DNA from 2 places in the Streptomyces sp. cg40 genome. Region 1 is predicted to be linked to the other one. Evidence: riboswitches for the same ligand, from Rfam matches in the RefSeq annotation. Region 1 holds a riboswitch; the other holds the start of a gene.
What was found. A riboswitch is a leader RNA that binds a small molecule or an ion and turns the genes downstream of it on or off. The one in region 1 is predicted to bind glycine.
Positions count from the first base shown of each region.

Region 2: it holds a riboswitch for glycine, as region 1 does, so the genes downstream of both, gcvP (aminomethyl-transferring glycine dehydrogenase) here and gcvT (glycine cleavage system aminomethyltransferase GcvT) in region 1, are expected to answer to the same signal.

Region 1 is NZ_CP190128.1:3,572,369-3,582,530, forward strand. Features, by position in the region: gene ACQHII_RS15525 (dipeptide ABC transporter ATP-binding protein) at 1-493, opposite strand, end outside; gene ACQHII_RS15530 (ABC transporter ATP-binding protein) at 511-1,608, opposite strand; gene ACQHII_RS15535 (ABC transporter permease) at 1,605-2,603, opposite strand; gene ACQHII_RS15540 (ABC transporter substrate-binding protein) at 2,715-4,511, opposite strand; gene ACQHII_RS15545 (ABC transporter permease) at 4,581-5,588, opposite strand; gene ACQHII_RS15550 (enhanced serine sensitivity protein SseB C-terminal domain-containing protein) at 6,159-6,950, opposite strand; gene ACQHII_RS15555 (enhanced serine sensitivity protein SseB) at 7,103-7,888, opposite strand; gene ACQHII_RS15560 (AAA family ATPase) at 7,953-8,642, opposite strand; glycine riboswitch at 8,792-8,891, shown strand; glycine riboswitch at 8,892-9,010, shown strand; gene gcvT (glycine cleavage system aminomethyltransferase GcvT) at 9,045-10,162, shown strand, end outside.
Region 2 is NZ_CP190128.1:8,771,489-8,781,650, forward strand. Features, by position in the region: gene ACQHII_RS39650 (FHA domain-containing protein) at 1-721, shown strand, start outside; gene ACQHII_RS39655 (MerR family transcriptional regulator) at 765-1,502, shown strand; gene ACQHII_RS39660 (bifunctional nuclease family protein) at 1,588-2,061, shown strand; gene ACQHII_RS39665 (MerR family transcriptional regulator) at 2,278-2,922, shown strand; gene ACQHII_RS39670 (DNA polymerase IV) at 2,980-4,470, shown strand; gene ACQHII_RS39675 (PRC-barrel domain-containing protein) at 4,392-4,763, opposite strand; glycine riboswitch at 4,878-4,973, shown strand; gene gcvP (aminomethyl-transferring glycine dehydrogenase) at 5,153-8,038, shown strand; gene ACQHII_RS39685 (ABC transporter ATP-binding protein) at 8,136-9,188, opposite strand; gene ACQHII_RS39690 (ABC transporter permease) at 9,185-10,042, opposite strand; gene modA (molybdate ABC transporter substrate-binding protein) at 10,039-10,162, opposite strand, start outside.

The DNA.
Region 1 (10,162 bases):
CGACCACCTCGAGCAGCCGCTGCACTTCCTTCTTGATGCCGCCCTCGGGCTCGACGCCCTGGAGCTTGAAGGGAGCGCCGACGATCGTGCCGATGGTGTGGCGCGGGTTCAGCGACGAGTACGGGTCCTGGAAGATCATCTGCACATTGCGGCGCAGCGGACGCATGCCGCTCACACCGAGGTGCGTGATGTCCTTGCCCTCGAACTCGATCTTTCCGCCGGTCGGCTCCAGCAGCCGGGTGATCAGCCGGCCCATCGTCGACTTGCCGCAGCCCGACTCGCCGACGACGCCCAGCGTCTCGCCGGACCTGACCTCGAAGTCGAGGCCGTCGACCGCGTGCACGGCGCCGACCTGCCGCTGCAGCAGGCCCTTCTTGATCGGGAAGTGCTTCTGCAGCCCGGTCACCTTCAGCAGGACCTCGCCGGGGGCGGTCCCCTTGGTGAGGGTGTCGCCCTGCTTCTGCGGCTCGTCGGCCTGAGCGGGAATCGTCACCGCTTTCTCGTCGTCACTCACAGCTTCGGCGCAATCTCTTCGGTCCAGATACGCTCCCGCTGTTCCTTGCCCAGGTGGCAGGCGGCCCAGTGCCGGGTGCCGACCTCGGCCAGTTCGGGGCGGACGGTGCGGGTGACGTTGTCCTTCGGGAGGTCCGCGTACGGGCAGCGCGGGTTGAAGGCGCAGCCGGACGGGATGTTGATCAGCGAGGGCGGGGAGCCCTTGACCGGGATCAGCCGCTCCTGCTGCTCACGGTCGAGCCGCGGCATCGAACCGAGCAGACCCCAGGTGTAGGGGTGGCGGGGCTGGTAGAACACGTCCTCGGCCGGTCCCCGCTCGACGCAGCGGCCGCCGTACATCACCAGGATGTCGTCGGCCAGTTCGGCGACGACGCCCAGGTCGTGGGTGATGACGATGACCGCGGAGCCGAACTCCTTCTGGAGGTCCCGGATGAGGTCGAGGATCTGCGCCTGGACGGTCACGTCCAGGGCGGTCGTCGGCTCGTCCGCGATCAGCAGCTCGGGGTTGTTGACCAGCGACATCGCGATCATCGCGCGCTGGCGCATACCGCCGGAGAACTCGTGCGGGTAGCTGTCCACCCGCTTGTCCGGCTGCGGGATGCCCACCCGGTCGAGCATCTCGACCGCGCGCCGCTTGGCGGTCTTCTTGTCGACGTCGTGGTGGATCCGGTACGCCTCCACGATCTGCGCGCCGATCGTGTAGTACGGGTGCAGCGCGGAGAGCGGGTCCTGGAAGATCATCGACATCTGCCGGCCGCGCAGCTTGCGCACGTGGTCGGGGTCGGCGGACAGCAGTTCGGTGCCGTCCAGCCAGATCTCGCCGGAGATCTGCGCCTTGCGCTTGCCGTACTGGCCGGCGGTGTGCAGGCCCATGATGCCGAGCGAGGTCACCGACTTGCCGGAGCCGGACTCGCCCACGATGCCGAGGGTCTTGCCCTTCTCCAGCGAGAAGCTGAGGCCGTCGACGGACTTGACGAGGCCGTCGTCGGTGGGGAAGTGCACCTTGAGGTCGCGCACTTCGAGGAAGGCCGTGGGCGCGGGAGAGGCGTCCGTGGGTTCGCCCACGGCGGCCCCGCTCTTGCTGAGTTCCGTCATGAGAGCCTCACTCGGGGGTCGATCACGGCGTACAGGATGTCCACCACGAGGTTGGCAAGCAGCACCGCGAGAGAAGTGATCAGGGTGACGCCCAGAATAATGGGCAGGTCCTGGTTCTTGATGGCGGTGAGCACCGCCTGGCCGAGGCCGGGCAGGCTGAACGTCGTCTCGGTCAGGATGGCGCCACCGATGAGGGCACCGAGGTCCATGCCGAGCATGGTGAGGATCGGCGTCATCGTGGAGCGCATCGCGTGCTTGCCGATGACGACCTGTTCCTTGAGGCCCTTGGCGCGTGCCGTGCGGATGTAGTCCTCGCCGAGGATCTCCAGCATGGTGGCGCGGGTGATACGGGCGTACATCGCGGCGTAGAGGAAGGCGAGGGTGATCCAGGGCAGGATCATGCCGCCCAGCCAGCCGGAGAAGCTCTGCTCCAGCGGCACGTACTGGCCGTTGATCCAGTTCAGCCCGTAACTGAAGATCGCCAGTGAGAGCAGACCCGTGAAGTAGATGGGCAGGGACACGCCACCGAGCGCGATGACCATCGCCGACCGGTCCCAGATCGTGCCCCGCTTGAGCGCGGAGAGCACACCCGCCGCGACACCGAAGACCAGCCACAGCACGGCGGCACCGAGCGCGAGTCCCAGGGTCACCGGGAAGCGGTCGGTGAGCACCGGCCATACGGACTGCTCGCTACGGAAGGAGTAGCCGAAGCACGGCGCGGCACAGTGGGTGACGTCGCCGCCGGCCGAGTAGGTCCGGCCGACGAAGATGCCCTTGAAGAAGTGCCAGACCTGGACGAAGATCGGGTCGCTCAGACCCAGCTTCTCCCGCACCGCCGCTACGGCATGAGGGTCGGCCTGCTTGCCCACGAAACTCGTGGCGATGTCCACGCCCGCCCACTTGGGGACGAGGAAGAAGATGCTGAAGACCACCAGGATGATGACGACCAGCATCACTGCGGCGGCGAACAGCCGCCTGATGAGGTAAGCGAGCACAGCTAACGGCCCGCCGCGGGACCGCGGGCCACCGGAGGTCGTCCGGTGGCCCGCGGTCCCGCCGCGCCGGCCTTCACCTGCCTTTCGTGCCGTACGGCGGGTGTGCCGGGATTACTTCGTGGACTTCAGACCGATGTTGACGAAGTCGTAGTAGCCGCTGTACGCGTTCGTCGTGTACACGTTGGCGATCCGCGAGGAGCGCCAGTTCAGGAGCCGCTCGAAGGTGAAGGGCAGGTAGTACGCGCCCTCGCTGACCTTGTGGTTGATCTCCGTGGCGATCTGCGTCTTCTTCGACTCGTCCAGCGAGGTGGTGTACTGGTCGAACAGCCCGTCGATCGTCTTGTCCTTGATCAGGGCGAAGTTGTTGTTACCGCTCTGGAGGATGTAGCGGCTGTCCCACAGCGGGGCGCCATAGCCCTGGACGGTCGGGAAGTCCGCGCCCCAGCCCATGATGATGATGCCGAGCTTCTTCTTCGCGACGTTCGAGGGGGAACCGATGATGCCGGAGCTCTGCGAACCGTCGTACTGGTAGATGTCGGCCTGGATGCCGACCTTCTTCAGCGCCGCCTGGAGGGACGTGGCCGTGGCCACCTCCTGCTGCTTGTTGTTGCGGACGGCGATCGTGGTCTTGAAGCCGTTCGGCTGACCGCAGGCCTTCAGCGCCTTCTTGGCCAGGTCGTCGTTGCCGGTCTTGTTGGCACCGGAGATCCCGTACGGGTCGTACTTCTGGCCCTCGCCACCGGCGATGGCGGGCGGGAGCATGTTGGTACCGATGTCACCACCGGCGATCGGGCCACCGCGCGCGGTCTGGAGCGACACGTGGTCGGCCGCGTAGATGACCGCCTTGCGGCACTCGATGTTGTTGAACGGCGCGACGCTCTGCGGGAAGACCGCGTACCGGATGAACCCGGAGATCGGGTTGTCCAGGTTGGCCTTGTGCTCCTTCAGGGCGATGGTGCGGCCCTGCGGACCCAGACCCGTCTGGCCGGCGTCGATGTCGTAGTCGCCGTTGATCAGACGCTGGTCCATGTCGGACTGGTTCGAGGAGATGGTCAGCGAGATCTTGTCCGGGTACGCCTTGCGCACCGGGTCGGACGACGCCTTCCAGTTGGTGTTGCGCACCAGCACCAGCTTCTTGCCCGGGCTGTACGACTGGAACTTGTACGGGCCGGAGGAGAAGGGGTGCAGCGTGTACTTCGCCTTGGTGTCCTTGTCCTGGCGGACCGGGGACGCCGTGACCATGGCGAGGACCTGCTTGAAGTCCGAGTTCGCCTTGGGCAGGTGGAAGACGATCGTCTTGGCGTCGGGCGTGGAGATCGCCTTCAGGCCGAGCTTGTCCTTCGAGGTGTCCTTGTAGGGACCCTTGTAGGTGTTGTTCGGGTCGAGCATCTGCTGGAGGTAGATCGGACCGCCGGACAGCACGTCCTGCGCCCAGACGCGCTCGATGCCGTACTTGATGTCCTGGGAGGTGATGGCCTTGCCGTCCTCCCAGGTGATCCCGTCACGCAGGTGGAAGGTGTAGGTCTTGCCGTCGGCCGAGACCTGGCCCATGTCGGTGGACAGGTCGGGCGTGAGCTCGGCGCCCGCGGCACCCGGCTCGGTCTTGAAGGTGAGCAGCTGACGGCTGTAGTACCGCGAGAAGTCCCACATGAAGCCGTAGTAACCGCGCGTGGTGTCCCAGAAGTCGGCGTCCTGGGCGGAGACGAACTTCAGCTCGCCGCCCTTCTTGACCAGCGAGGCCTGGGCGACCTTGTTGTTCGCCGCGTCGAAGCCGGCGGCGCCGGTCTTCGAACCGCCGTCGTCCTTGCTGTTGCCGCCGCCGCACGCTGCCAAGGCCAGCATGCCGGCGACCGCGGCAGCAGCGGCAAAGGCCTGCCTACGCCGCCCTGAGGTGCGTTGGGTAGTCACGATCTCGGATCCTCCGGATTTGATGAGAGACCCCGTGTAGATGGCACGGGACGCTTGAGGCAATGCGGTTCAGCGGGAAGCCTTCGGGTCCAGCGCGTCCCGCACGCCGTCGCCGAAGAGATTGAAGGCCAGAACGGTGATGAAGATCGCCACACCCGGAATGACCATGTACATGGGGTCCGAGTCGTAGTAGTCGATCGCGGTGGAGAGCATCTGTCCCCAGGAGGAGGTGGGCGGCTTGACGCCGACGCCCAGGAAGCTGAGTGCCGCCTCGGTGAGGATGTTGGTGGGGATCATCATCGTCGTGTACACGATGATCGGCGCGACCAGGTTGGGCAGCAGTTCCTTGAACAGGATGTAGAAGCGTCCGGCGCCCAGCGAGCGGGCGGCCTCGACGTACTCGCGCTCACGCATCGACAGGGTCTGTCCGCGCACCACGCGTCCGATGTACGGCCAGCCGAAGAAGCCGATCACCAGGATCATCACGAAGACCCGCACGCTGGAACCGCTCAGGCCCAGCATCTCGTTCGGCATCACGGAGACCAGCGCGATGATGAAGAGCAGCTGGGGGAAGGCCAGCAGCCCGTCCATGACACGGCTGATCAGGGAGTCGACCCAGCCGCCGAAGAAGCCGGCCAGGATACCGAGCACGGTGCCGAGCACGACGGCGACGATCGCGGACAGGAAGCCGACAAGCAGCGAGATCCTGGAGCCGTAGAGGATGCGCGCGAAGATGTCGCGGCCGTTGACGGGCTCGACCCCCAGCAGGTGGTCACCGCTGATGCCACCCAGCGACCCCTTGGGGGTGCCGAACAGCGGGTCGATCAGGGTCTCGTGGAACGTGTCCGGATCCTGCCCGATCAGGCTGGCGATCATCGGGGCGAAAACCGCGACCAGAATGAGGACGACCACGACGATGCCGCCCGTGAGGGCGAGTTTGTCGCGCTTGAGGCGCTCCCAGGCGATCCGGCCCAGGGAACGTCCCTGCACGACCTTGTCACCGGCGTTGGCGATCGCCGCTTCCTCGGCTGCGCTCGGGGCCGCTTCCGCGGTCGGCTCGTGCAATGGTGCCGTCATCTGGCAGGGACCCCTCTCAACCGGCGGTAGCCGGCCCACACTTGCCGCTGTGGCGGCCATGATCAGTCCGTCGTACATCGGGGCGCACGGCCCCTGGTGCGGGAGTCTTCAACGCTTTGGTGATCTGTTGCCAGACTTGGCGGTGAATGGATGCGTAAACGTGATGCGGGCTGGAGGGTTCCGTTATACGGACAACGGGTAACGCCCCCCGGACGCCGGGCAGTTGGGACAGAACACCGATCCGGTGACTTTTTAGGGCATCGGACCGCGATCTACGCGCGAAGAAATGTGTCGTCGGCGTAAAACCTGCGGAGGAGCGGGGAAGAGGACTCGCCGGGCAAGTATCCACCACGGCCGGATGAGCACCGGCACCCACCCGCCCCCGCGGGCACTCGCCGACGGCCGCAGCACCACACCGGACGGCCGCGGGGTGGGTGCGGGGAGGAATTCGAAGGGGCGCGGTCGCCCTGGCCGCCGCCGTCGGCGCGGCGACATCCGCGCCCCGAGCTTCTGCTTCACGCCGGAAAGCGATGGGGCCCGCTCTTTTCGAAGAGCGGGCCCCATCGTCTTTCAGTACCTCGGCGGCGGATAGCCGTATCCACCCGGCGTCGACACCTGCGCCGGCGCCGCGTGGGCCTCGCGGTCGTAGAACGGGCGGGCGTTCGCCCGCAGCCACAGCGCCACCGGGTCGTAGTCGTCGGACATCGCCACGGTCGACACCGGCAACCCGTCCGGGACCGCGCCGATCGACTGCTGCATCATCGCGCGCACCGAGTCCACGGCGGACGGACTGGTGTCGTACACATCCAGACCGATCGCGAGATACGGCGCCCCGAGCGCGGGCTGCACCCAGGCGCGGCGGAGGGTGCGGACGGCCGGCGTACGGTGGGCGTTCTGCGTGAGCAGGCCGTAGAACTGCGGGACCTCGATCGCCGGTTCCGTCAGGCGCAACGGCCCCGCGGGCTGGCGCTCCAGGCCGGTGGCGATCCGGCGCAGGTCGAGCCACGGGATGCCGACGCCGCCGCCGGGAGCGTGCGGGTTGAGCCAGAGGCCGAAGTGGTCGGGATAGAGGGTGCGGGCCACGTCCAGGCCGTCGACCACCTCGTACGAACGGTTCCAGCCACTGGCCGAGAGCTCCTGGGCGGAGGTGACGCAGGGGGCGTAGCCGTAGCCCTCGACGTGCATGTTTCCGTACTGGGCGTCCGGGGAGCCGGACTGGCCGTGCCACAGGAGCATCCAGATCTGGCCGGAGTGGGGGGTCGCGAGGGCGCGCAGGAGCGCCTCGTAGGCGTCGTAGCGCCCGGGCGTCACCTGGCGCAGCATGTGCTCGACCTGGCCGGTCGCGGTGCCGCTGGCGCTCACGTGTACCGCCCCTTCTGGTGGTTGGCCTGCGTTGGGGTCCAGCTTAAGCGCCCAAGGGGTGGGGGCTCGGTGTCCGTTGGCGAGTGCGGGTGCGTCTCGGCTGGGCGCGCAGTTCCCCACGCCCCTGAGGGAGTCGCCCCTTGGGGAGTTTCCTAGTGACCCTGTGTATAGAAAGGACGTACCGTCTGCCGCATCCACTCCGCCACCGGGTCCTGTGTCACGTCCAGGAGGACCAGGTTGACCGGCCACTTGACCTCGGTCCTGGTGAGGGCGCGGGACAGGGCGCCCATGGGGGCCGCCCTCAAGTCGCCGTCCCAGTTGGTGAGTTCGACGCCCACGAACATCACCGGATCGGCGGTCTCGATCGCGGCCAGGCAGCGGCGGGCCGTGCCGACCACGCCGATGGCGGCGAACTCCGCGGAGGCCGCGGCGAGGAAGTCGACCGGGTCGTCCTGCCAGTCGGGCTCGAAGAGGCGGACCCGGCCACCGCTGGTGGGGCCGTCCAGGACGGTACGGCCGATGCGGCACAGCTCGGCCACGGCGGCGGGCGGGAGGGGGATGCCGACCACGCCGTCCGGATTCACCGCGATACCCACCTGCGGGGGCAGTCCGCGGGCGAACTCCACCGCGGGCGCGATGGTGAACGACAGATGCGAGCCGACGACCTTGCGGAACTGCTCCTCGGAGCTGAAGACCGGCACGAAGGCCTGACCCTCGATGTCCAGCGTGGGCAGGTCCAGGGGTCCGCTGTGCGGGCCGCCGCCGCTGGGCAGCGGGACCCAGACGAAGCTGCGGGACAGCACCTCGATGATCCGGCCGCCGGCCGAGGGCAGGCCGAGGGAGACCGAGAGCACCTCCTCCAGCTCGTTGCCTGGCCATCCGCCGTGCGGATGCGGGTGGGGGTACGCCTGACCGGGGAAGTCCGCCGGGAAGTCCATCTACCTACCGCCTGCTGGTGAAACCGCCTGCTGTAAACGTGCTGTGACGGAAAAGGCTAGCGGCTCAGTCCGCGAAGTCGATCCGCCGCAGCACGTCCGCCGCGTCCCGGTCCAGCAGGACCGCCGAGCCCACGCCGTGCGGCAGGTCGCCGCGCTCCACGGCGCGCAACAGCCGGGCGGCGGCCCGGCGGTGGCGCAGGAACGCGTACCGCGAGACGCCCCGGCCGCGCTCGCGCTGGCCGTCGAGCGCGGTGTCCGGGCTGACGTCGAGGAACACCAGGTGCAGAGTGCCGCCGCGGCGGTGCGCGGCGCGGGCCAGCCAGCCGCGCACCCAGGTCTGGGTGCCGCAGTCGTGCACGACGGCTCCGGACGCGGAGCGCAGGGTGCGGTGCAGTCCGGCGTAGTGGGCGAGGCGGACCAGGGGGCGGTAGACCGCGTACGGGAGGAGGCCCGATACACGGGACACCCGGGTCTCCCAGCGGTCCCTGGCGTCCTGGCTGTCGACGCGGACGCCGTCACCGGTCACCGCGCGCCGCATCAGCGTGGACTTGCCGCTGCCGGGCAGGCCGGTGACCACGACCAGGTCGCGGGGGCCGAAGCGGAGGCCGTGCGGGCTGCGGCCGGCGCGCTCGCGGAGGTCGCGGACGACCGGTGCCGGGCGGGCCGGGCATGCCTCCCTGGCCGGGGCCGAGCGCTGTTCGGGCAGCGCTACGGCCGAGGTCGTGGCGTACACCGTGGTCCTTGTCACCGTGATCGTCCTCCCTGCGGGGTCAGGAAAGGTTCTCCCCAACTAACGTAAAGAGAAGGTAATGCACGGTGTCTCGCGGTTCCGTTCGCTTCCGGCCACAGGCCTGTTACAAAGCCTGTGCGATGATGTGCGCGCCTAACTGCATACCGGCCGCTTGAATCCGCGCGGGAGAGTCCCCGGTCGTACGACCTCCGGGGCGCCGAAGGAGCAAGTCCCTCCCTTGAATCTCTCAGGCCCAGTTACCGCGCGGGCGAGGCACATCTGAAAAGCGGGCCGCCGTCGCCGGCGGTCCCACCCAAGGTGCAACCCATGGCCCGTGCGTGTCCCGCGCGGTCATGGCGAACCTCTCAGGTTCCGATGACAGATGGGGAGGAACGACCTCGCCGTCATGCCTTGGGAGACCGACCGATGAGCAGTACCGCCACCCCTGAGAAGCGCCGCACCGCGCTGGACGCGCTGCACCGCTCGCTCGGTGCGACGATGACCGACTTCGCCGGCTGGGACATGCCGCTGCGCTACGGCTCCGAGCGCGACGAACACCTCGCCGTCCGCACGAAGGCCGGCCTCTTCGACCTCTCCCACATGGGCGAGATCACGGTCACCGGACCGGACGCGGCCGCGCTCCTCGACTACGCGCTGGTCGGCAACATCGCCTCCGTGGGCGTCGGCCGCGCCCGCTACACCATGATCTGCCAGGCCGACGGCGGCATCCTGGACGACCTGATCGTCTACCGGCTGGCCGGGACCGAGGCTGCGTTTTCCACATACATGGTCGTCGCCAACGCGTCCAACGCCCAGATTGTCCTGGACTCGCTGGTCGAGCGGGCCGCGGGCTTCGACGCGGTCGTCCGTGACGACCGTGACGCGTACGCGCTGCTCGCCGTCCAGGGCCCCGAGTCCCCCGGCATCCTCGCCTCGCTCACGGACTCCGACCTCGACGGCCTCAAGTACTACGCCGGGCTGCCCGGCACGGTCGCGGGCGTACCCGCGCTGATCGCCCGCACCGGCTACACCGGCGAGGACGGCTTCGAACTGTTCGTCGCCCCCGGTGACGCGGAGAAGCTGTGGGAGGCGCTGACCGAGGCAGGGGCGTCGGCGGGGCTGATCCCGTGCGGCCTGTCCTGCCGGGACACGCTCCGCCTGGAGGCGGGCATGCCGCTGTACGGCCACGAACTGTCGACCTCGCTCACCCCGTTCGACGCCGGGCTCGGCCGGGTCGTGAAGTTCGAGAAGGACGGCGACTTCGTCGGACGTACGGCCCTTGCGGCCGCCGCCGAACGGGCCGCCGCACAGCCGCCGCGCGTCCTGGTCGGCCTGATCGCCGAGGGCCGCCGCGTCCCGCGCGCCGGGTACTCCGTGGTCGCCGACGGCCGGGTGATCGGCGAGATCACCTCCGGCGCCCCCTCCCCCACGCTGGGCAGGCCCATCGCCATGGCCTACGTCGACGCGGCGCACTCCGCGCCGGGCACGGCCGGTGTCGGTGTGGACATCCGGGGCAGTCACGAGCCGTACGAGGTCGTGGCGCT
Region 2 (10,162 bases), 5.2 Mb from region 1:
TGCGAAAGAGAGCAGCGACAATCAGACCGCTCGCCATCGCGCACAACCGGACGCGGAGGGCCAGCGTCCGCTGTTCCGCGACCAGGTCGCTGGTCAGGGCGCGCCGTCGGTTGACCCTGCGCAGTCCGGCGACATAGGTTTCGGGCAACCGTCAACCTCAAGTACGGGTGGAGGGTTTTCCCCTATGTCGGCCCTGGTGTGTACGAGGTGCGGTAACCGCAACGCGGAGAACAGCCGCTTCTGTTCCAACTGCGGTGCGCCACTGCGCCCCGGTGTGACCCCGGAGCGTGCGTCCGAGACGACGTCCACGATCTCCATCTCCGGTCTCGAGGCCTACGACGCCGAGGTGACCGGCCAGACGCAGATGCCGACGCTCTCCCCGGAGGCGCAGGCGGCCGTCGACGCCCTGCCGTTGGGCTCGGCGCTCCTGGTGGTGCGGCGCGGTCCGAACTCGGGCAGCCGCTTTCTGCTGGACGGCGAGCTGACCACGGCCGGCCGTCATCCGCAGAGCGACATCTTCCTGGACGACGTGACGGTCTCGCGCCGCCATGTGGAGTTCCGGCGCGTTGCCGACGGTTCCTTCACGGTCGCCGACGTCGGCAGCCTGAACGGCACTTACGTCAACCGTGAGCGCATCGACTCGGTCCCCCTGGCCAACGGTGACGAGGTGCAGATCGGCAAGTACCGGCTGGTGTTCTACGCGAGCCAGCGGGGTTACTGACCCTCTCTCGGACTGTGTCCGGGGGATTCCCCCAGGAAGGTCCATGCTTCAAACACCGAGCGGCGGTGCCGGGCACGGTACCGCCGCCGCGGACACCGGGCTGATGAGTATCGGCACGGTGCTGAACACGCTGCGCGACGAGTTCCCCGAAGTCACCATCTCCAAGATCCGTTTCCTGGAGTCGGAGGGGCTCATCGAGCCGCAGCGGACCCCTTCCGGATACCGCAAGTTCAGCCCCGCCGACGTCGAACGCCTCGGCCATGTCCTGCGGATGCAGCGGGACCACTATCTGCCGCTGAAGGTGATCCGCGAGCACCTCGACGCCATGGAGCGCGGGGAGGCCGCCCCACTGCCCACCGTGGGCCGTCAACGGGACGGCGAGGTCGTCCTGGAGCCCGTGGAGGGCCCCACGGCGGCCCGGATCGGGCGGGCCGAGCTGCTGGCCGCCGCCGGGATCGGTGAGCAGGAGCTCGACGAGTGGGAGTCGTACGGACTCATCGCTCCACTGCCGGACGGCGTGTACGACGCGGAAGCCGTCACCGTGGCCGGGCTCGTCCTGGAGTTGGGGCGGTTCGGGATCGAACCCCGGCACCTGCGCGCCATGAAGGCCGCCGCGGACCGCGAGGCCGGGCTCGTCGACCAGGTGGTCGCCCCCCTGAAGCGGCACCGCAATCCGCAGACCAGGGCCCACGCGGAGGCCCGCACGAAGGAACTGGCGGGGCTCACGGTGAAGCTGCACGCCGCGCTGGTGCAGACCGCGCTCGGCGTGCGCCTGCCCTGAGCCGGGCGGGATTGCGGCAGCCTGATCGGTCACCCGATCCCGGCCCGACTACCCAAACGTCCCGGGCACGGCCTAGGGTTGCTGTGTGAACGAGCTCGATGTCGTAGGTGTCCGGGTCGAAATGCCCTCCAACCAACCGATCGTGCTCCTGCGTGAAGTGGGAGGCGACCGCTACCTCCCCATCTGGATCGGGCCCGGGGAGGCGACGGCGATCGCCTTCGCACAGCAGGGCATGGCCCCCGCACGACCGCTGACCCACGACCTGTTCAAGGACGTGCTGGAGGCCGTCGGCCAGGAGCTCACCGAAGTGCGCATCACGGATCTGCGTGAGGGCGTCTTCTACGCCGAGCTGGTGTTCGCCAGCGGAGTCGAGGTGAGCGCCCGCCCGTCCGACGCCATAGCGCTGGCACTGCGCACCGGGACGCCGATCTACGGCAGCGACGGCGTGCTCGACGACGCCGGCATCGCGATCCCGGACGAGCAGGAGGACGAGGTGGAGAAGTTCCGCGAGTTCCTCGACCAGATCTCGCCCGAGGACTTCGGGACCAACAGCCAGTGAGATCGGGGGCCGGCAGAGAAATGGTGGCATTTGCCACCGGCGTGTGAGAGCGTCCTGCGGCCCGCCGCGAGCGCATTCGGCTAGCCTTTCCCCGCGGTGGGGTACGGGAAACCACTCCTAGGGTGATTATCACTCGGCGTGCCTAGCGTGGCGATCGTTGACGCACCCCTGGTGACTGCCTACCGTCGAGAAGGCAGGTCAAGGACGGAGGTCGGCGTGAGAAGCAGCGGCGACGGTACGGCTGGGGGTGCCCCGGAACGCAGTTTCGGGGACAGTGGCCCGTACCCGCTTCATGGCAGTGCGGCCGATCACGCTCCGCATCGACCCACTGCCGTGCCGAGCAGCGGAGGGGCGACGTCCATGGCGTCCGAGCAGATCGGCTACCGGGGCCCTACGGCCTGTGCGGCGGCAGGCATCACCTATCGGCAACTGGACTACTGGGCACGCACCGGGCTCGTCGAGCCCAGCGTGCGGCCCGCACACGGGTCGGGGACGCAGCGGCTCTACAGCTTCCGGGACGTCGTAGTCCTGAAGATCGTCAAGCGGTTCCTCGACACGGGTGTCTCGCTGCAGAACATCCGCAGCGCCGTTCTGCACCTGCGGGAGTGCGACTTCCGCGATCTGGAGCGGATGACGCTGATGAGCGACGGCGCCACGGTCTACGAGTGCACCTCGCCGGACGAGGTCCACGCCCTGCTCCAGGGCGGCCAGGGGATCTTCGGGATCGCCGTGGGTGTCGTGTGGCGGGATGTGGAGAGCGCCCTGTCGCAGCTGCACGGGGAGCGCGTCGACACCGGTGAGACGCTCGTCGGGGTCAACCCCGCCGACGAGCTGGCCAGGCGGCGCAACCGGGCCGTCTGAGGGCCCGGCGGGAGCCGTAGCGGGGCATTGTCAGTGGCGTAGGGCAGCATCGGAGATGTGAGAACCGCGCCCACGATCCTGCATCTCGACATGGATGCCTTCTTCGCCTCGGCGGAGCAGGCGTCCAAGCCGAGCCTGCGCGGGAAGGCCGTCGTCGTGGGCGGGCTCGGACCACGCGGTGTGGTGGCCACCGCGTCGTACGAGGCCCGGGTTTTCGGGGTGAACTCGGCGATGCCCATGGCCCAGGCGCGCAGACTCGCTCCGAACGCCGCGTATCTTGTGCCGCGCTTCGGGTTCTACCGGTCGATCAGCGAGCAGGTGATGGCGCTGCTGCGGGCGCTGTCGCCACTGGTGGAGCCGCTGAGCCTGGACGAGGCGTTCGTGGACCTGGAGGCCGGCGAGGCGGCCTGGGACGCCGAGTCGGCACGCCGGGCCGGGGAGCGGCTCCGGGCCGACATACGGGCCGCCACGGGACTCACCGGCTCGGTCGGTCTCGCCGCCTCCAAGATGCTCGCCAAGATCGCCTCCGAGCGGGCCAAGCCCGACGGGCTGGTGCTGATCGAGCCCGGGAGCGAGCGGGCACTGCTCGGGCCGTTGTCGGTGCGCACGCTGCCGGGGGTCGGACCGGCGACGGGCGACCATCTGCGGCGGGCCGGGATCACCACGGTCGACGAGATCGCCGAGGCGGGCGAGGACGAGCTCGTACGACTGGTCGGCAAGGCGCACGGGCACTCGCTGTACGCCATGGCGCTCGCGCACGACGAGCGGCCCGTGGTCGCCGAGCGGGAGACCAAGTCGGTGTCGGTCGAGGACACCTACGACGTGGACATCCACGACCGCATCCGGGTGGGCCTGGAGGTGCAGCGTCTCGCCGACCGGTGTGTACGGCGGCTGCGGGGCGCCGGGCTGTCGGGGCGGACCATCGTGCTCAAGGTGCGGCGGTACGACTTCTCGACGCTGACGCGGTCCGAGACGCTGCGCGGGCCCACCGACGACCCCGGGGTGGTGCGGGAGGCCGCGGCTCGGTTGCTGGACTCCGTGGACACCACGGGCGGGGTGCGGCTGCTCGGGGTCGGCGTCTCCGGGCTCGCCGACTACACGCAGGAGGACCTGTTCGCGCAGGCGGCGGGGGAGCAGGTCGACCTTCTTGAGGAGGAACACGCGGAGGAGGAAGCGAGCGGGGAGCAGGCCGCGCCCGTGGAGCGGCGCTGGCCCGCGGGCCACGATGTGCACCACTCCGGGTTCGGGCACGGGTGGGTGCAGGGCAGCGGGCTGGGGCGGGTCACCGTGCGCTTCGAGACGCCGGAGGATGCCGGGCCCGGGCGGGTACGGACGTTCCGGACCGACGATCCCGAGCTGGAGCCGGCGGATCCGTTGCCGTTGGTGACGCGGGACGCGGGTGAACTGGCCGCCGCCTCAGGGCAGTTGGTGGTGCTGCCCCCGGAGAATCGAAGACCCGCCGCCTCTGCTCAGGTGTCGTCCGAGCCCGCCAGTTTGCCGAAGTCGCGGTCCGGGAGGGAGGGCGGTGGGGCCACGTCCAGGCCGTAGTGGTGGTAGAGCTGGAGTTCCTGGTCGGGGGAGAGATGGCGGCCCACTCCGAAGTCGGGGGCGTCCTTGATCAGGGAGCGGTCGAAGGGGATGTGCAGGGTGCCCTCGATCAGCTCGCTGGGCTCCAGAGGGACGAAGGCGTCCCTGGAGAACAGGCCGGTGCGTATGGCCGCCCACTCCGGTACACCGGTCGCGTCGTCGAGGTAGACCTCGTCGATCGTGCCGATCTTGGCGCCGGTGCGGTCGAACGCCTTGCGGCCGATCAGGTTGCGCGGATCGATATCGGTCTGCACGGGCCCTCCTCCTGGTCGCAACTCATCCGTAAACTCTACAAAAGAGCACATTCGGGCCGGTGGCCACTCGAAAGCTCGGCTTCACCGCTCGCTGGTAGGCTGGCGAGCGGCTGCTGACCCCGTGCGGGAGAGTCCTCCAGACTTCATCGGAGGCGCCGAAGGAGCAAATCCTCCCCGGAATCTCTCAGGCTCACGTACCGCACGGACGAGGTCACTCTGGAAAGCAGAGCGGGTGCCGGCGACGGCCCGCGCTCTCACCGACGGTGAAAACCGGTGACCCTCGGGTGGCCGGTGAAGCTCTCAGGTTGAGATGACAGAGGGGGAGGCCGTCCGGGCACCCCACTGTCGTGGTGCCCTCGAAGGTCGTGTCCGACCAGGAGGCCTCCCAAATGACCGCCCCTCGCACTTCGCTCTCCGAGCTCGAACAGGGCATCCCGTTCGAGCAGCGACACATCGGTCCCGACCAGGAAGCGCGGGCCAAGATGCTCGCGCAGGTCGGCTACGGCTCGCTCGACGAGCTCACGGCTGCCGCGGTCCCCGATGTGATCAAGAACGCCGACTCCCTCGACCTGCCGGGCGCCCGCACCGAGGCCGAGGTGCTGGCCGAACTGCGGTCCCTCGCGGACCGCAACGAGGTCCTGGGCTCGATGATCGGGCTCGGGTACTACGGGACCTTCACCCCGCCCGTGATCCTGCGCAATGTCATGGAGAACCCGGCCTGGTACACGGCCTACACGCCGTACCAGCCGGAGATCTCCCAGGGCCGGCTCGAAGCCCTCCTCAACTTCCAGACCATGGTCGCCGACCTCACCGGGCTGCCGACCTCCGGCGCTTCCCTGCTCGACGAGGGCACGGCCGCCGCCGAGGCCGTGGCGCTCTCGCGGCGCATGGGCAAGAACAAGAAGGGCCTGTTCCTGGTCGACGCGGACGCGCTGCCGCAGACCATTGCCGTGATCGAGACCCGCGCCGAGCCGGCCGGAGTCGAGGTCGTCGTCGCCGACCTCAGCGAGGGCATCCCCGCCGAGATCGCCGAGCGCGAGATCAACGGCGTGCTCGTGCAGTACCCGGGTGCCTCCGGTGCCGTACGCGACATCAAGCCGCTGATCGAGCAGGCGCACGCGCTCGGCGCACTCGTCACCGTCGCCGCCGACCTCCTCGCGCTCACGCTGCTGAAGTCGCCGGGCGAGCTGGGCGCGGACATCGCGGTCGGTACGACGCAGCGCTTCGGGGTGCCGATGGGCTTCGGCGGGCCGCACGCCGGATACATGGCCGTGCACGAGAAGTTCGCGCGCAGCCTGCCCGGGCGGCTCGTGGGCGTCTCCGTCGACGCCGACGGACACAAGGCTTACCGCCTCGCCCTCCAGACCCGCGAGCAGCACATCCGCCGCGAGAAGGCCACCAGCAACATCTGTACCGCCCAGGTGCTCCTTGCCGTCATGGCCGGGATGTACGCCGTCTACCACGGGCCCGACGGGCTGAGGGGCATCGCGCGGCGGACGCACCGCTACGCCACGATCCTCGCCGCCGGGCTCACCGCCGGCGGGGTCGAGGTTGTGCACGGCGGCTACTTCGACACGCTGACCGCGCGCGTGCCCGGCCGGGCCGCCGAGGTCGTCGCCGCAGCCCGCGAGGACGGCGTCAACCTCCACCTCGTGGACGCGGACCAGGTGTCCATCGCCTGCGACGAGACGACCACGCGTGCCCAACTGGCGGCCGTATGGACCGCGTTCGGGGTCGAAGGAGACATCGAGGCGCTCGACGTGAGTGCCGAGGACACACTGCCCGAGGCGCTGCTGCGGAACGACGCGTACCTCACGCACCCCGTGTTCCGGGACCACCGTTCCGAGACCGCGATGCTGCGCTACCTGCGCAGGCTCGCCGACCGGGACTACGCGCTCGACCGGGGCATGATCCCGCTGGGCTCCTGCACGATGAAGCTCAACGCGACCACCGAGATGGAGCCGGTCACCTGGCCCGAGTTCGGGCAGCTGCACCCCTTCGCGCCCGCCGAGCAGGCACAGGGATACCTCACGCTCATCCGGGAGTTGGAGGAGCGGCTCGCCGAGGTCACCGGGTACGACAAGGTGTCGTTGCAGCCCAACGCAGGTTCGCAGGGCGAGTTGGCCGGGCTGCTGGCGGTGCGTGGGTACCACCGCGCCAACGGGGACGCGCAGCGGACCGTGTGTCTGATCCCGTCGTCCGCGCACGGCACCAATGCCGCCAGTGCCGTGATGGCCGGGATGAAGGTCGTCGTCGTGAAGACCGCCGAGGACGGTGAGATCGACGTCGAGGATCTGCGGGCGAAGATCGAGCAGTACCGCGACGAGCTGTCGGTGCTGATGATCACCTACCCGTCCACGCACGGGGTGTTCGAGGAGCACGTCGCCGACATCTGCGCGCAGGTCCACGAGGCCGGCGGGCAGGTCTACGTCGACGGCGCCAACCTCAACGCCCTTGTGGGGCTTGCAAAGCCGGGGCACTTCGGCGGCGACGTCTCGCACCTGAATCTGCACAAGACGTTCTGCATTCCGCACGGTGGGGGCGGACCGGGTGTCGGGCCGGTGGGCGTGCGCGCGCACCTGGCGCCGTATCTGCCGAACCATCCGTTGCAGCCCGCTGCCGGTCCTGAGACGGGAGTCGGGCCGATCTCCGCCGCGCCGTGGGGTTCGGCCGGGATTCTGCCGATCTCCTGGGCGTACGTCCGGCTCATGGGCGGCGAGGGGCTGAAGCGGGCCACGCAGGTGGCCGTGCTCTCCGCCAACTACATCGCCAAGCGGCTGGAACCGCACTACCCCGTGCTCTACACCGGGCCCGGCGGGCTCGTCGCGCACGAGTGCATCATCGATCTGCGGCCGATCAGCAAGGCGACCGGTGTGTCCGTCGACGACATCGCCAAGCGGCTCATCGACTACGGCTTCCACGCGCCGACCATGTCGTTCCCGGTGGCCGGGACGCTGATGATCGAGCCGACGGAGTCCGAGGACCTGATCGAGCTGGACCGGTTCTGCGAGGCGATGATCGCTATTCGCGGGGAGATCGAGAAGGTCGGGGCGGGGGAGTGGCCGGCCGAGGACAATCCGTTGCGGAACGCGCCGCACACCGCTGCCGCGCTCGGTGGGGAGTGGGGGCACGCGTACACCCGCGAGGAGGCGGTCTTCCCGGCTGGTGTGTCCGTTGCCGACAAGTACTGGCCGCCGGTGCGGCGGATTGACCAGGCGTTTGGGGACCGGAACCTTGTTTGCTCCTGCCCGCCGTTGGATGCGTACGAGGACTGAGTTTTTCGGGTGCGGCGCCGTCGTGGCTGGGCGCGCAGTTCCCCGCGCCCCTAAAAGCAGCTCCCCGCGCCCCCATGAAAAAAGGGGGCGCGGGTGCTCACGCAGGGTATGCGTGGGTCTGGGTCGCCTTGACCGTTGCCCAGATCGACGCCCCCTGATGCAGGTCCAGTTCGGCCGCTGCCGGTGTCGTCAGGTCCGCCGCCAGGGGGAGTTCGCCGGTCAGGTCTACGCGGATCTGGTCGCCGTGGGTTTCCAGGCCCGCCACCTCGCAGTGCCAGAGGTTGCGGGCGCTGGCGCCGGTCGGGCGGTCTCGGAAGAGAGTCACCGCGCTTGGTGGGAACGCCACGAAGACCTCGCCGGTCAGGTCCTCCGTGGTGGTGATCGTGGGGCCGGTGTCGAGTGTGACCGTGTGGCCGTCGGCGTTGCCCTTGTAGAGGTTGAGGCCGACGAGTTGGGCGATGTAGTCCGTGCGCGGGTGGCGGGCGATGTCGGCGGGGGTGCCCTGCTGGACGATCTTGCCCTGCTCGATCACGATCAGCCGGTCGGCCAACACCATGGCGTCCAGGGGGTCGTGGGTGACCAGGACCGCGACTGCCTCGAACTCCGCGAGGTGGCGCCGGAGTTGGGCTCGTACGTCCAGGCGGGTACGGGCGTCCAGCGCGGCAAGGGGTTCGTCGAGGAGCAGGAGGCGTGGGCGGGTCGCCAACGCCCTTGCCACGGCAACGCGTTGGGCCTGGCCGCCGGAGAGTCTCCGGGGCTTGGCGCCCGCGTGCTCGGCGAGGCCCATCCTCTCCAGCCACTCGGCCGCGATGGCGCGGGACTCCGCCTTGGTCGCGCCCTGGCAGCGGGGGCCGAAGCCGACGTTGTCGAGGGCGGTGAGGTGCGGGAAGAGGAGATAGTCCTGGAAGACGACGCCCACCGGGCGGGACTCCGGGGGCGTACGGTCCAACTCCGCGCCGTCCAGACGTAGATGACCGTCCGTCAGGCCGACCAGACCGGCCAGGGCTCGCAACGCGGTTGTCTTTCCGGCGCCGTTGGGGCCCAGCAGGGCGACCACGTCGCCTGGTGCGGCGGTCAGTTCGACGTCGAGGCGGAACGTGCCGCGGTCCACGACGAGATGGGCGTCGAGGCCCTTGTCCAGTGCGGTCATGAGGTCGTCATCCAGCGGTCGCGGAGCCCGGCCAGGACCGCGATCGACACGGCCAGCAGGACCAGGCTGAGGGCGATGGCCGCCTCGGGGTCGTTCTGGAGGGCCAGGTAGACCGCCAGGGGCATGGTCTGGGTGCGGCCGGGGAAGTTGCCGGCGAAGGTGATCGTCGCGCCGAACTCGCCCAGTGCGCGGGCCCAGGCGAGCACCGAGCCCGCCGCGATGCCCGGGGCGATCAGGGGGAGCGTGACCCGGCGGAACGCGGTGAAGCGGGAGGCGCCGAGGGTCTGGGCGGCCTCCTCGTAGCGCGGGTCGGCGGCGCGCAGGGTGCCCTCGACGCTGATGACCAGGAACGGCATCGCGACGAACGCCTCCGCGACCACGACGCCGGTCGTGGTGAAGGGCAGGGTGATGCCGAACCACGAGTCGAGCCACTGGCCCACGACACCGTTGCGGCCGAGGGCCAGGAGCAGCGCCACGCCGCCCACCACCGGGGGCAGGACCAGCGGGAGGGTCACCAGGGCCCGGACGAAGCGGCGGCCGGGGAACTCCGTGCGGGCCAGCAGCCAGGCCAGCGGCACGCCCAGCACCAGGCACACCGCTGTCGCCAAGGTCGCGCTCAGCAGGGAGAGTTGGAGCGCCTGCCAGACCTCCGTGCTGGTGAGCTGGGACGGCAGGGAACGCCAAGGGGCCCGGACCAGGAGGGCGAGCAAGGGGAGGAGCAGGAACGCCAGGCCCACGAGCGCCGGCACCAGCAGGGGCAGCGGCACCCCGTGTCCGGACATCCGGACGCGGCGACGCCGCGGCCCGCCCTTCAGGGTCTCGGCCGCGGCGTCGGAGGTGTCGAGCTGGGTCACGGCTTGAGGAAGCCCGCCGCGGACAGCACCTTCTGGCCCTCGGCGGACTGCACCAGCGCGATGAACGCCTTGGCGGCGACGGCGTTGGGCGCGTTCTTCAGGAGGACGATCGGGTAGTCG